DNA from 3 places in the Desulfobacter hydrogenophilus genome. Region 2 is predicted to be linked to each of the others. Evidence: predicted binding sites of a transcription regulator. Region 2 holds the regulator's gene; each other region holds the start of a gene.
What was found. Region 2 encodes sigma-54, which starts transcription at its own class of promoters, with help from an activator protein. Its sites were predicted from a motif close to TNTGGCACANTTTCTGCTNT; they were not measured.

Region 1 (4,603 bases), 1.8 Mb from region 2:
CAGCATCACCGGATTTGGTAAAAGAGATCCAGGCAGAGGTGCCTGCATAAGTTGAAAAAGGTAAAAGCGTAATTTTTACACTGCCATCGGCACTGTCTTCAACCTTTTGGTATAATTCATCGATCAAATCTTTGACCGCCTGCTGGAGGTCCTCCATCCGGGTGGTTAAACCATCATCCTTTTCACGCATTGAATCGGAGGTATCCATCACCAGAATATAATTGTTATCCAGTGTTTCCGTGACCGTGCCGGGATCTCCAACCAGGATATCTGCGCCGTCTTGGCCAAGGAGTGCTCCCTGAACATTTCCGTCCGTATTTACTGTATGGTAATCGGTCTCTGAAGTGCCTTCAACATCATCCAATGGTGGGGTGTCGAGGGCTTGATCTTCGTTATAGTCTCCTTGGTCGTCATCCTGTGGATCGGACCCAACGATAAAAACAGGATCAGGATCGGGATCAGGATCGGGATTAGGATCAGGATCGGGATCAGGATCGGGATCAGGATCGGGATCAGGATCGGGATTAGGATCAGGATCGGGATCAGGATCGGGATCAGGATCGGGATCAGGATCGGGATCAGGATCGGGATTAGGATCAGGATCGGGATCAGGATCGGGATCAGGATCGGGATCAGGATCGGGATCAGAATCGGGATCAGGATCAGGTTCGGGATCAGGTTCGGGATCAGGATCGGGATCAGGTTCGGGATCAGGTTCGGGATCAGAATCAGGATCGGGATCAGGTTCGGGATCAGAATCAGGTTCGGGATCAGGTTCGGGTACTTCCTCCTCTTCGCCTTCTATTTCGGGAAAATCTTCATCTTCATCACCATATTCAGTACCGAACAGATAACTGTCGACTTCGCCCCCGGATTGATCACCTGCATAGTAGGCAAGATTATAATCATGTTCTTCATTTTCTTCACCTGCAGCAGCCTCTTCATCGGGAATTTCTTCACCTGCTTCCAGGGCGGCCTGAATTTCCTGCACTTCCGTAACCACCGCATCCTGTGGTGCAACGGTTGCAACAACGGTGTCATCAATGACAACTTGGCTGTTTTCCGCCAATTTCAGTGTCCTTCCATCGTTCAGTTCAATGGTAAGATTGGAACCGGTGGCTGTTTCAATGATTTCATTGTCATAGACCACGTCCCCGGCAACAAGTTGGCGGACCTGGCCATCCGGCGTCCGTGCACTTACACTGCCTGTAATTGTTTTAATGATTCCGGCTTGTGCCATGATTTTTCCTCCAAGTTGTTTTAACTTCAGACCTCGTTACTTTTTAACCTCTTTGGTGTGTAAGATGCTTTGTTAAAGCGACTTTTAACAATTTGCCTAAAAGTTGGACACTTATATTCCATCAGTTTATATAAATTCAATAACTTACAAGATGATCATCTGCCCGAGTGTCCAAAAAATATAGGCAAAAATAACGAGGTCTGGAATTGATTTAAATGATGTTATAATACCAGATAAAAATGATCTGTATTATTTTACACAAGTATAATTGATTTTTTTAAAAAAAATATTGTACCAAGGTCTAATTTTTCTTTGAAATGTGAATCAGTATAGGTTATACAAGAGGTTGCTCTATTTTAATATAAAAAATGGGCAATAAATATGGCTAATTCGTGTAAAAATATTCTATATATTGGGTAAAAATGTAACTATTTCGTGTTTTTTAAAGTTGTTTAGCTACTTCTATTTTTTCGCAAAAAACCTTTTTAATAAAGCCTGACAAATCTTTTTATATATTTGGCATTTTAATTGCTTAAAATTTTTTTAGGTAAAAGTGGTGAATAATTCTTTGGATAAAATAATATACAGGAGAAACCTCATGAGAAAGTTTTTATTTTTAATTGGATTTTTACTGAGTATCGGGATCATCGGCCAGGCATCTGCTATAACTATTCAAAATGCCAGTTTTGAAGATGGTTTAGATGCATCAAATGGATGGGATAACTCTGGTACTGTTGCGACCAGTTCAAGTTTTTATTATCGTATGTATGATACAACATTCAATGCAACGGATGGTGATGATTTTGCACAATTAACAGGAGACACTTATATTTATCAGGAGTTGAGTTGGTCTACAGGGGATATTATTTCATTTGACTGGAATTTTTTAAGCTTTGATAGTGGCCTGCTTACAGATTCTTGGTACTTTGGCGTTTATAATCTTAACTCAGGGGACCTTATAGAAACAATAGTCACGATGTCATTTGAAGAATTGGTTGTATTTCCAATTGAATGGCAACCCTTTTCCTATAAGTTTGAATCTGATTCTAAAGCAGACTACGCTATCATTTTTGGTGTTTCTATTGATCCGGATAACTATTCTTATTCTTCTTATGAGCCTTCAGTATTACTTGTCGATAACATAACCACGACCACAATTCCGGAGCCTGCCACCATGTTCCTCTTGGCTTTCGGTCTTCTCTCAATCGCGGGAATCCGTAGAAAGTTGTAGCACCCGCGAAGTGAAAACATGGACAGAAAAACAGCCTGATATTTTTATAGGAAGGGTACAATTAAGTTACTGAAATTTCCTTTTTCATTCTTTGTTGTGGGTTGAGACTGGTTGGTGATAAGATAAAGCCAGATCAGCCCATGGCTGTTATAAAATATAAAAAAGGGTGCTATTCATTAAAGACCGGGTCTACAGAAAAAAACACCTCCCCGCGAAAAAACGGATTTTTTTATTGGCCCCTTTCCAATGCTCTGAATTTTAAATAAGTTTATCAAAGCCCCTTTAATTCTTGATTTTTTTTATATGTGATTGCCCTAACCAGGCCGATGGCCTGTCCGCCGATTCACAAAGAAGCAGTTTTTTCAGTTTTTCGTCCTTTTCCTGCCAGATCTTATTAAGCCAATCACAGAATTGTTTCTTATACACATCATTATTGAAGTAATCACCAATCATCTGTTCACCCACAGGGAATACATCCACGTCCACAATGATCTGTTTGGTTTTGCCTGAAATATAGTCCCAGAAGGTCGGCACCCCGCCCGGATAGACAATGGCTACATTCACAATATGGTGAAGGTATTCGCCCATGGAGCTCAGCACAAAAGCAATACCGCCTGCTCTGGGCAAAAGGAGCCGCTCAAAGGGCGAGTTTTGACATTCATGTTTTTCCGGGGTAAACCGGGTGCCTTCCACAAAATTCATCACTGACACCGGGGTATGTTTGAATTTTTCACACGCCTTGCGGGTTTGTTCAAGATCTTTTCCCTTCAGGTGGGGATTGGCTTCTAGAAATTTTTTTGAATACCGTTTCATGAACGGAAAATCCAGCGCCCACCAGGCAAGCCCCAGAAATGGTACCCAGATCAGCTCTTTTTTTAAGAAAAATTTCAACATAGGGATTTTGCGATTAAAAATTTTTTGCAGTACCAGGATGTCCACCCAGGACTGGTGGTTGGATATGACAAGATACCAGTCCTTTTTTTTTAACTGGGTCAAGCCTTTCACCTGCCAGTCTATCCTGTTGAACAGGTCACAATTCACGCCGTTGATACTGATCCACAGGGTTGCAAGCCAAATAATAATTTTGTCCAATAATACAATAACCCCTTTAAAAGGTAGAACAAATTTTAAAAAAGATGTTAAAATCAAAGGCACAGTCAAACAAAGCGTGTTTATTAGATATCCAATAAATGAAAGTACCCCCTTAACCGGTGTGGGAAGAAAATCCAGCATGACTGATACACCCTTTTTATAAATTTTTTATGGCATTCATAATGTTTTTCTGCATATAAGGTCAATAACTTAATTAAAATTAAAGGGGACGTTATGAGTGACAATTCCCATCACTTGATCCTGGGTGAGCTTGTTGATTTTTTAAGTGGCAAAGCCATTACAGATACCCATGATGAACGGTATCGTCAGCAAATTGCCCGTCATCTGGTAAACGATCTGGGATTTGATAAGTCAGATATTGAGGCGCGGCGGGAAATAACTATCCAAACCACTGAACGTAGTGCGGTTGTGATTGCTGATTTTCTGGTTTACATGAATCAGCGCGCCGTCATGATGATTAATTATGCCCCAGGTTCTCTTGTGACCCGGCGTCTGCCGACGCTGGCATTGTCGCGGCTGATCTTTGATTACCAGATCCCTTTTGTGGTGGTCACCAATGGCCAGGATGCTGAACTGATTTCAGGTAACACCGGAAAGGTGGAAGGGGAGGGGATATCTGCCGTTCCCGGGCCTGATCATCATATGATAAAATCTTTACCTAATGAATTTGAAACGGTGTCCGCCAAACGACGCGGCCAGGCAGAAAAGATCGCCTTTGCCTGCTTGGTGGACGGGTCCTGTATGGTAGAGAACTATTGTGACGAATGTTGATTTGTGCTTGGACGAAAAGTCACCCATCTGCGGCGTTGCAAAAAAAATTACAATCCTCACATACGTTAGTATGCTCCGGTTGTAACCTTTTCTGCGCCTTGCATATGGGTAACTTTTCGTCCAAACACGGTCTTTTGTTCACGCACTAATTTGCCAAAACCCGGTTCAGGTAAAAGCCCGTATGGGACAACGGTGTAGAGGCCACTTGTTCCGGGGTGCCTTCAGCGATGATCTGCCCACCCTGGTCT
Region 2 (4,603 bases):
TATCATGAGCCGCGGCGGCAAAAAAAAGCTGATACTTCCCATAGTTCTGCTTTTAGGCCTCATTCTTGCGGGGTTAGGTCTTTATTATTACATCAACCACCTGCTCACCACACCCATTGAACTTGAAAATATTGAGGTGGATGACAAAGCTGCGCTTAAACTTAACGCACTTGAACAGATCTCCAAAAAAAACGGCATCACCGAATGGAAGCTCAAAGCATCCAGTGCCACCCTGCTCAAAGACCGAAACAAGGCTGTACTCAAAGATGTGGACATTATTTTCTACACAAAGCAGAATACCCAAGTTCACCTCACAGCAGACCAGGGAGAGCTCAACACCAAGACCCATGACATGACCTTTTCAAGGCATGTCACTATCCAGTATCAGCACTACACCCTGACAAGTGAAACATTGCATTATGCCAAAGAAGCACATATAATACGCTCAGATTTAAGGGTTACAGTTGATGACGAAGATTCCGTAATAGAAGCTGACAGCATGGAAATCCTGCTAGAACAGAATCTGATCATCTTAAAAGGACACGTAGAAGGAAATTTTAGTGAAAATAGTCAGAATTCCAACATATTATAATATCTCTTTGGGTTTATTGCTGATACTGTTGTCTCTTTTCACACAAGTATCCTTGGCAGCCCAGGAAAACAAAACCGCTGATAAACAGCAGCCGCCGGCTGACCTGAAAATCACTTCGGATAAAATGATCGCCAGCAAAGACCAGTCCATGGTGGAATTCATGGGAAAAGTGAAAGCAGTTCGGGCAGACAGTGTGCTTTTAGCAGATTCGGTCAAGGTGTTTTTCCATACCTCAAAGACTAAAAAGGAAGGCCAGTCAAACGTTAAACGAATTCTTGCCACGGGCAATGTGGAATATACCGAAGGGGAACGCAAAGCATTCTCAGATCAGGCGGATTATGACACTGCAGATGAGATACTGGTACTCACCGGGGAACAAGCCCGTCTGCTTACGGGAAAAAGCTGGATCACCGGCAAAAAGATCACCCTGTTTAAGGTCCAGAACCGGGTGGTTGTGGAAAGTACAGAAAAAACCAAGGTTGAAGCCTTTTTTGATGCCGAAGACCAAGACGGGTCTTTATAGATGAGTCGATTGGTACTGGAAAATCTTGTGAAGACCTATGGCGGTAAAACCGTAGTGGATCAGGTCAGCTTGAGTGTGGACCAGGGCCGGGTGACCGGGCTTTTGGGCCCTAACGGTGCCGGCAAGACCACCACCTTCTATATGACCGTTGGCATGATCCGGCCGGAAAAAGGAACTGTTCATCTTGACGGGGAGGATATTACCCGAGACCCCATGTATGTGAGGGCAAGAAAGGGCATTGGTTACCTACCCCAAGAGATGTCTATATTCAAAAAACTGACCGTCAAGGAAAATATAACGGCCATTCTGGAGGTTATTGATAAAAAAGTTACGAATATCAACCAAAAAGCCGAAAACCTGATGGAAGAACTGGGGATACTGGCCTTAGCCGGTCAAAAGGCTGCCTCCTTATCCGGTGGAGAGAGACGCCGTCTGGAAATTTCAAGGGTGCTTGCAACAGATCCCTTGTTCATCCTGCTGGATGAACCCTTTGCCGGTATTGATCCTTTGGCTGTCATTGACATCCAGCAGATTATATCCCAGCTTACGAACAAAGGCATCGGAATATTAATTTCCGACCATAATGTCAGGGAAACATTAGGCGTATGCGACACAGCTTACATCATGAGCCAGGGCGTGGTTATGGAATCAGGTCCGCCGGAAAAAATTATTTCAAGCAAAATAGCCAAACGAATTTACCTGGGAGACAACTTTAGACTTTAATCATGGAACTTGGATTACAACAAAGCCTTGCATTGACTCAACAGCTGGTCATGACACCCCAGCTCCAGCAAGCCATCAAACTGCTTCAGCTATCCCGGCTTGAACTTGCCGAAATGATCCAGCAGGAAATGGAGCAAAATCCGGCGCTTGACGAAGTCTCCATTGATGAAACCTCTGACAAAGCCATCACTGCCCAGGAAACCGAAACCCGGGAAACCGAAACCGAAGCCCCTGTCAAGGAAGTTACGATTGAAGAGCGGGTGCGCTCGGATACGGATTGGGAAAACTATATTAATGAATATAACTCCACCGGTAGAATATACACGGAGTCTGAAAACAGCGAAGCCCCCAATTACGAGGCTTTCACCTCTGAGAAACAAACCCTTGAGGCGCATTTGAAGTGGCAGTTGATGCTTTCGGATCTGCCGGACACAGAGGAACGCCTTGGTCACGTCATCATTGGCAATCTGAACCGGGACGGATATTTATGCGCCGACGTGGAGGAAGTGGCCCAGGCCGCCAAGGCCGACATCCAAACCGTTGAAAAGGTGCTGGCTGTGCTCCAGACCTTTGACCCCCCCGGGGTGTGTGCCAGAAACCTGTGCGAGACGCTTTTGATTCAAGTCCGGCAACTTGGCATTGAAAACGAGATCATCACCCGGATCATTACGGATCATCTAAAAAATCTGGAAAACAGGAACAGCAAAAAAATTGCCAAGGCCCTTAAAATTTCCGTTGATGATGTACGGGCCGCAGTGAAAATTATTCAATTTCTTGAACCCAAACCCGGCAGGAAATTTACTACAGATGAACCCGCCTACATCACCCCTGACATTTACGTTTACAAAATCGGTGATGACTTCAAAATTGTTATGAACGATGACGGCCTTCCCAAATTAAGAATTTCAAGATTCTACAGGGACGCTGTGGCCACCGGCAAAAAAATCCCCAAGGAAACCAAGACCTATCTTAATGAAAAGATGCAGTCCGCCTCCTGGCTGATAAAATCCATTCATCAACGCCAGAAAACCATCTATCTGGTCATGGAAAGCATCATAAAATTTCAAAGAGAATTTTTTGAGAAGGGCATTGCCTATCTTCGGCCTTTAATTTTAAAAGATATTGCCGAAGATATTGAAATGCATGAGTCTACGATCAGCCGGGTGACCACTAACAAATATGCGTACACCCCCCAGGGACTGTTTGAGTTGAAATATTTTTTCAATAGTTCCATAGGGCGCGGTGATGGGCCTTCCATGGCATCGGCCAGTGTCAAGGAGAGAATAGTACAACTCATTGACAATGAAGATCCCAACGCACCTTTAAGTGATGATAAAATCGCCGCAATTCTGCAGGAGTCAGACATTCAGATTGCCCGGCGAACCGTGGCAAAATACAGAAAGGTGCTCAATATTCTGCCGTCCAATAAACGAAAACAACTATAGGGAGAGCTAATCTATGCAGGTTACCATCACGTTCAAGAAAATAGAAGCATCTGATTCCCTGAAATCCTATGTACACAAAAAACTTAAACGGTTTGACAAGATGCTGGATGGTCCGGCCGAGGCCAATGTAGTCTTAAGCGTTGAAAAAATAAGACATATTGCCGAACTCACCTTAACCAGCGGGACGCTTAACATCCATGCAAAGGAAGCGTCCGAAAGCATGTATGCCACCATTGATATTTTAGCGGATAAAATCAAAGGCCAAATCACAAAACACAAGGAAAAAGAAAAAAAACACATGTCAGGCAATAAGACAAGCCTGACCGATACCCGGGAGTTCAGCATAGATGAACCACTACCCAAAGACGTGGTCGATATTATTGAAGAGCCTCTTGAAACAAAACCCATGGACATTGAAGACGCGGTGATTGAACTGGAATCGGGCAAAAAATCTTTTTATGTATTTACGAATGCCCGCACAGAACAAGTCAATGTGATTTATAAACATAATAACGGAAAATTGGGACTAATCGCTCCCCAAGGATAGGATGGTCGGAACCAATGAAAATCAGTGACATTCTAAAGCTGGACGCTATTATCGCAGACCTGAAAGCCAAAAACAAATCGGAGGCTATAGAAGAACTGTCCCGGGCTGTTTCACCCGTGGCAGGGGCCGAAATCGAAGATGTTACAGCAGTCCTGCTGGAACGGGAACATTTAGGTTCCACAGGCATCGGCGGTGGAATCGCGATACCCCACGGCAAACTGGAGACGGTGAAATCTATTGCTGTGGGATTTGGGCGCAGCATCAAAGGAATCGAATTTGATTCTTTGGATAACCGACCGGTCCATCTTTTCTTTCTGCTTTTAACACCCGAACATTCCACAGGGGGGCATTTGAAAGTTCTTGCCCAGATTTCAAAGCTGCTGAAAATGGCTCAGTTTAAAGAACGACTGTTATCGGCAGGTTCAACCGAACAGATTCATCAAATCATTCTGGAGAATGACGAAGAATTTTGACAATGGAAAACCTCAAGGTTTATATCATCACCGGCATCTCAGGTTCCGGGAAGACAACTGTCGCCCAGGCATTTGAAGATGCATCCTTTTACTGCATTGACAACATGCCCATGGAACTTGTGCCAAAGGTGCTTGAACTTCCGTTAGGAGAAAGCGCCAAGGTTAAGGGTGCAGCCTTTGTGATGGATATGCGGTCAAAAACCTTTACAAATACGTTTGTTTCAGGCGTCTCTGCTTTAGAAGAAATGGGGTTTTCTCCGGTCATCATATTCCTTGAAGCGGATACCCAAACCTTGGTCA
Region 3 (4,603 bases), 2.2 Mb from region 2:
AACTGGGCGTATCCGTCAATACGTTTTTCCTTCCTCTTTCCTCCAGATCTTTGAGCAAGGCTGATAATTTCATAGCACCCAGGGTTCGCACTGCTTGATTTCAGACTATGGGCGATGGAATAGACAGTATCGGCATTTTTGTCGCGAATGGCTTGCTGTAGGTTCTCCAATTGATTCTGAGTCTCTTCAAGAAACAAGTTAATAATCCGGCTCAATATGTCCGCATCCCCTTGGCTTTGTAATGAGCGAATATTGTCCAGTGCCTTCCGGTCTATCAACACCTAGGCTCAACCCACAACAAAAGTTGAAAGATCTATGGAAGTTACACAGACTTTCATATAAAAATACAATTGAATTTTGATTTTCTCAAAGTCATTATCGGCCTTTCAAGTGGAAGTCCATACAGCGAGCGCATCAATCCGCTTATTCCTGAGATCATCAATTCCGACCAATCGCAGACATTGCTTTTTAAATATCTGGTTGAGATCCTATAACTCTGAACACAAAAGACCGGGAGAAATATTATGGAAAATTCGTTTGTAACCTTGATGACATGGCTTGGTATTTTTTTTTGTATCAGTCAATCAGCCATATTTTCCGGAATGAATCTTGCCCTTTTCAGCATCGGAAGGCTCCGGCTGGAAGTGGAAGCTGCCGGCGGAAATAAAAATTCGGAAAAACTGCTGAGGCTAAAGACTGCGGATTTAATTAGTTCCTAAATTGAGATTCTGACTTGCTTAATTACAGGTATTAAACCAAAACCCTTTCGGATGTTATTAAATCCTCAGTCCTAAGAGATGATTTCAACTTGAAGACTTGATCAATAAAGAAGAAAATGGTTTTAATAATGAAATTGGCATCAAACTGCAGGCAAGTTGTATGGGGTTGTGTCATGCAGGGATGATATTTGCCTTGACACGCTTTTAGACTGGGCCATAGTATAGGCTCCTTATTATTACTTCAGCCCAAAAAGGAGACGGAATGCTTCAAGATAAAAAAATTGGCTTCATTGGAAGCGGAAACATGGGGGAGGCTCTGGTCAGCGGGCTTGTGATGTCTAAGGCAGCCAAACCCGAAAATATCATCTGCTCGGATATTTTTCCCGAGACACTCAACGCAATTCATGAAAAATACGGGGTGTTAACCACATCCGACAATATTGAAGTCTGTGAAAAATCAGAAATCATTATCTATGCCACCAAACCCCAGATTCTGGGTTCCGTGCTCAAGGAGACGGCGCCGGCCCTGGACAAATCCAAGCTTGTGATCTCCATTGCTGCAGGTGTGCCTTTGGCCGCCATTGCCGCAGGTCTTAAAAAGGAGCTGCGTCTGATCAGGGCCATGCCCAATATCTGCGCATTTGTCAAAGAGAGCGCCACAGCGGTATGTTCGGGGCAGTTTGTCCAGGACGGTGATGTGGAACTTGCCCGGGCGGTTTTTGATTCCGTGGGGAAAACCGTATTTATCCAGGAAAACGTACTCATGGATGCGTTCACCGGATTAAGCGGATCAGGCCCGGCCTATATTTTCACCATTGTGGATGCCATGGCTGATGCCGGAGTCAAAATGGGGTTGTCCAGGAAAGATTCCTTGTTTTTATCCTCCCAGACCGTGTTGGGTGCGGCACGCATGCTTCTTGAAAGCCGGGAACACCCGGGGCAGCTCAAAGACAGGGTGGCCTCTCCAGGGGGCACGGCCATTGCCGGCATCCACACCCTTGAACAGGGCGGCCTTCGTACTACCCTCATCAATGCCGTTGAATCCGCTACGAACCGGTCCAAGGAACTGGGTGACATGATGGTGAATGATTTTATTAAGAACGCGGAAGATTAATATAAAAAAGAACCGGAAGATGCTCAGGACAGCCCATCTTCCGGTTTTGAAAAAAGGAACTTAACGCAGGTGGTTATAAGTCGATGGCGGATTATGCATCAAGTTCCTTTCTAAGCCAATCTTTGACTTTTCCTTCCACGGCATAAACGCCTTTATATTTGCCGATGCCCTGCATGAATTCCGAAACAACATCTTCGGGTAGATCAAAATTGCCAACTTCTTCGGAATCAAACCCCTTTCTTCTGACAAGGGTCAGGATGGGGGTTTTCTTCCAGGTATTGATAACAAAATAAACGGTTTCATTGTTATTGTCCCTGGAATTGTAGTAGCTCTGGGAACGTAACGGCCCCCATTCAAGATGCAGGGCAATGGCTTCTTCAGGGGTCATCTCCCAATCCACGGAGTTAATCAGGTTATAGTCTTTTTTTATGTCTTTGAGTCTCATAGAAGCCTCCTGTTTTTGCGGTTATTCTTCAACTCTGAAAAGTATATAAGCAAATCCTGTGCCAGGTTGTGAATAATTAAAGTTTTTTATATGATAACAGGCGTTTGTAATTAAATCGAATTGCGTAAATTAAATGATTAATTTATAATGAGACAAAAATCGAGACAGTATAATAGAGACATATATGTCTCTATTATACTGTCTAACGATCTGAAGAAAATCAAAAATGTTTTAATAATGCGGTCCTAAATCAAAAACGTCCTGCCGGTTTTACCCTGACAGGACGTCTGTTTTTTTTTAATCACCTTATCCGGCAGCGTTTTGCCGAATATCGCCGGACCGTATTTTTAGCCCAGGCACTTAAAACTTTTCGGACTGGCTCCGCAGATTGGGCAGCGCCAGTCTTCGGGCAGCTCTTCAAATTTTGTGCCTTTTTTAATTTTCCCTTTGCGATCACCCCTGTCGGGATCATAAATGAATCCGCAATTGGTAACCTGACATTGGTACATATCCTTGGGATCTGACATAATTTCTCCTTATATTTTCTATATGTTTGTTGTTCAAATTTTCATCTGCCCTAAACTAAAACATAATTTTTGTTTCCAGGCAGACATTCTTCCAACGAATTTGAGAATATATTAGCAATCAATGTGCCACTTTTAAATCAAATATATGGGACCCCGGTATTTTGATTCAAAATTGTGATGTCGCTATTGCTTTTTCATGAGCGCCGTACCTGCCAACCTGGCCTGCTGCTGCAGCATGACATCGGCCAGCACGAGGGCAGCCATGCTTTCCACAATGGGTACCGCCCTGGATACCACACAGGGATCATGCCGGCCCTCGGCCGCAAGTGTGGCCTGCCTGCCTTGAAAATCCACGGTTTCCTGGGCAAGTCCGATGGTGGCCGGGGGTTTAAACGCCACCCGGAACATAATGGGTTCCCCGTTGGAGATCCCGCCTTGGATGCCGCCGCTGAAATTGGTTGTTGTGCCAAGTCGGCCGTCTTTTTTAACAAAGGGGTCATTGTGCTCAGAACCGCGCATCTGCGCCCCGGCAAACCCTGATCCGATTTCAAACCCCTTGGTGGCCGGAATGGAAAGCATGGCATGAGCCAAAAGTGCCTCAAGTTTATCAAATATCGGTTCGCCAAGGCCCGCCGGCACATTGGTGCAGATACATGATACCACACCGCCAATGGAGTCTTTGTCTTCTTTGGCCTGCAAAACAACCGCCTCCATGGCCTTTGCCGAATCTGCATCCGGGCAGCGGATCATGCTGGCATCCACCATGGCCCGGGTAAGATTTAAGCCATCGGTTTCCGGTGCTTTGATTTGCCCCACCTGGCTGACCCAGGCTACAATATCAATACCCAGTGCGGTGTTAAGCATCTTTTCGGCAATGGCCCCGGCACAGACCCGGCCAATGGTCTCCCGGGCAGAAGAACGGCCGCCGCCGGATGAGGCCCGGATGCCATATTTTGACTGATAGGTGAAATCCGCATGGGAGGGCCGTGGGATATCTGCCATGGATTTATAATCCCCTGGGCGATGGTCCTTATTGGGCACAAACAGGCTGATGGGTGTGCCAAGGGTCAGACCAAGTTCCGTGCCGGACTGGATGGTCACCTGGTCCGATTCCTGCCTGTCTGTTGACAAGGTGCTTTGACCCGGACGCCTGCGGTCGAGTTGGTACTGAATATCGGGTTCCGTCAAATACATGCCGGGCAGGCACCCGTCCACAACGACCCCGACTCCGGGGCAATGGGATTCACCAAAGGTTGAAACACGAAACAATTTTCCAAATGAACTTGACATGAATTTTTCCTTATATGGTCGTTTTAATTTGGTTAATTTTAATAAATCATAGTACTGCAAGTTTCACACAAAATGCATTGAAAAGCCATGAAAAGCACTGGTTATCATTATATTAATGAACCTGACTATATGAATCAATATACTTTTTCACTGTCCTTCGGTCCAGCCCGGCAATGCGGGAAACAGCTTCATAGGTGCCGTGTTTTTCATATAAGCGGGTGCAATAATGGGCAAGCAGGTCCTGGGCACTGATACGGCCGTCTTGAATTTGCCGGGTTAAAGCATCGGTTTCGGACGCTGGTGTCGGCGTCTCATTTATTTCATATGCGTTGCGCAGCACCACACGCCTGACACATTGTTCCAGTTCCCGCACATTGCCCGGCCATGGATATGAAAGGGTCAGGCTGGATTCGATATATCCAAGTACACGGGAGACAATTTCCGAAGAAGGTTGTCCCACAATACGGGTCACCGTGTGTGCCAGAAGATCCGAAAGCTCTTCAGGATC

Region 1: the regulator sigma-54 is predicted to act here: its motif matches at 1,756-1,775, upstream of EYB58_RS19230 (PEP-CTERM sorting domain-containing protein).
Region 3: the regulator sigma-54 is predicted to act here: its motif matches at 2,325-2,344, upstream of EYB58_RS01545 (DVU0772 family protein).

The regions. Positions count from the first base shown of each region.
Region 1 is NZ_CP036313.1:4,318,484-4,323,086, reverse strand. It holds gene EYB58_RS19235 (retention module-containing protein) at 1-1,240, opposite strand, end outside; gene EYB58_RS19230 (PEP-CTERM sorting domain-containing protein) at 1,839-2,471, shown strand; gene EYB58_RS19225 (acyltransferase) at 2,754-3,704, opposite strand; gene EYB58_RS19220 (type I restriction enzyme HsdR N-terminal domain-containing protein) at 3,798-4,355, shown strand; gene uvrA (excinuclease ABC subunit UvrA) at 4,501-4,603, opposite strand, start outside.
Region 2 is NZ_CP036313.1:2,563,929-2,568,531, reverse strand. It holds gene EYB58_RS11375 (KdsC family phosphatase) at 1-8, shown strand, start outside; gene lptC (LPS export ABC transporter periplasmic protein LptC) at 5-592, shown strand; gene EYB58_RS11365 (LptA/OstA family protein) at 561-1,115, shown strand; gene lptB (LPS export ABC transporter ATP-binding protein) at 1,116-1,838, shown strand; gene rpoN (RNA polymerase factor sigma-54) at 1,841-3,283, shown strand; gene hpf (ribosome hibernation-promoting factor, HPF/YfiA family) at 3,297-3,830, shown strand; gene EYB58_RS11345 (PTS sugar transporter subunit IIA) at 3,845-4,303, shown strand; gene rapZ (RNase adapter RapZ) at 4,306-4,603, shown strand, end outside.
Region 3 is NZ_CP036313.1:343,009-347,611, reverse strand. It holds gene EYB58_RS01560 (Hpt domain-containing protein) at 1-215, opposite strand, end outside; gene EYB58_RS01555 (CNNM domain-containing protein) at 525-719, shown strand; gene proC (pyrroline-5-carboxylate reductase) at 982-1,833, shown strand; gene EYB58_RS01545 (DVU0772 family protein) at 1,925-2,278, opposite strand; gene EYB58_RS01540 (rubredoxin) at 2,626-2,805, opposite strand; gene aroC (chorismate synthase) at 2,989-4,095, opposite strand; gene EYB58_RS01530 (sigma-54-dependent transcriptional regulator) at 4,208-4,603, opposite strand, start outside.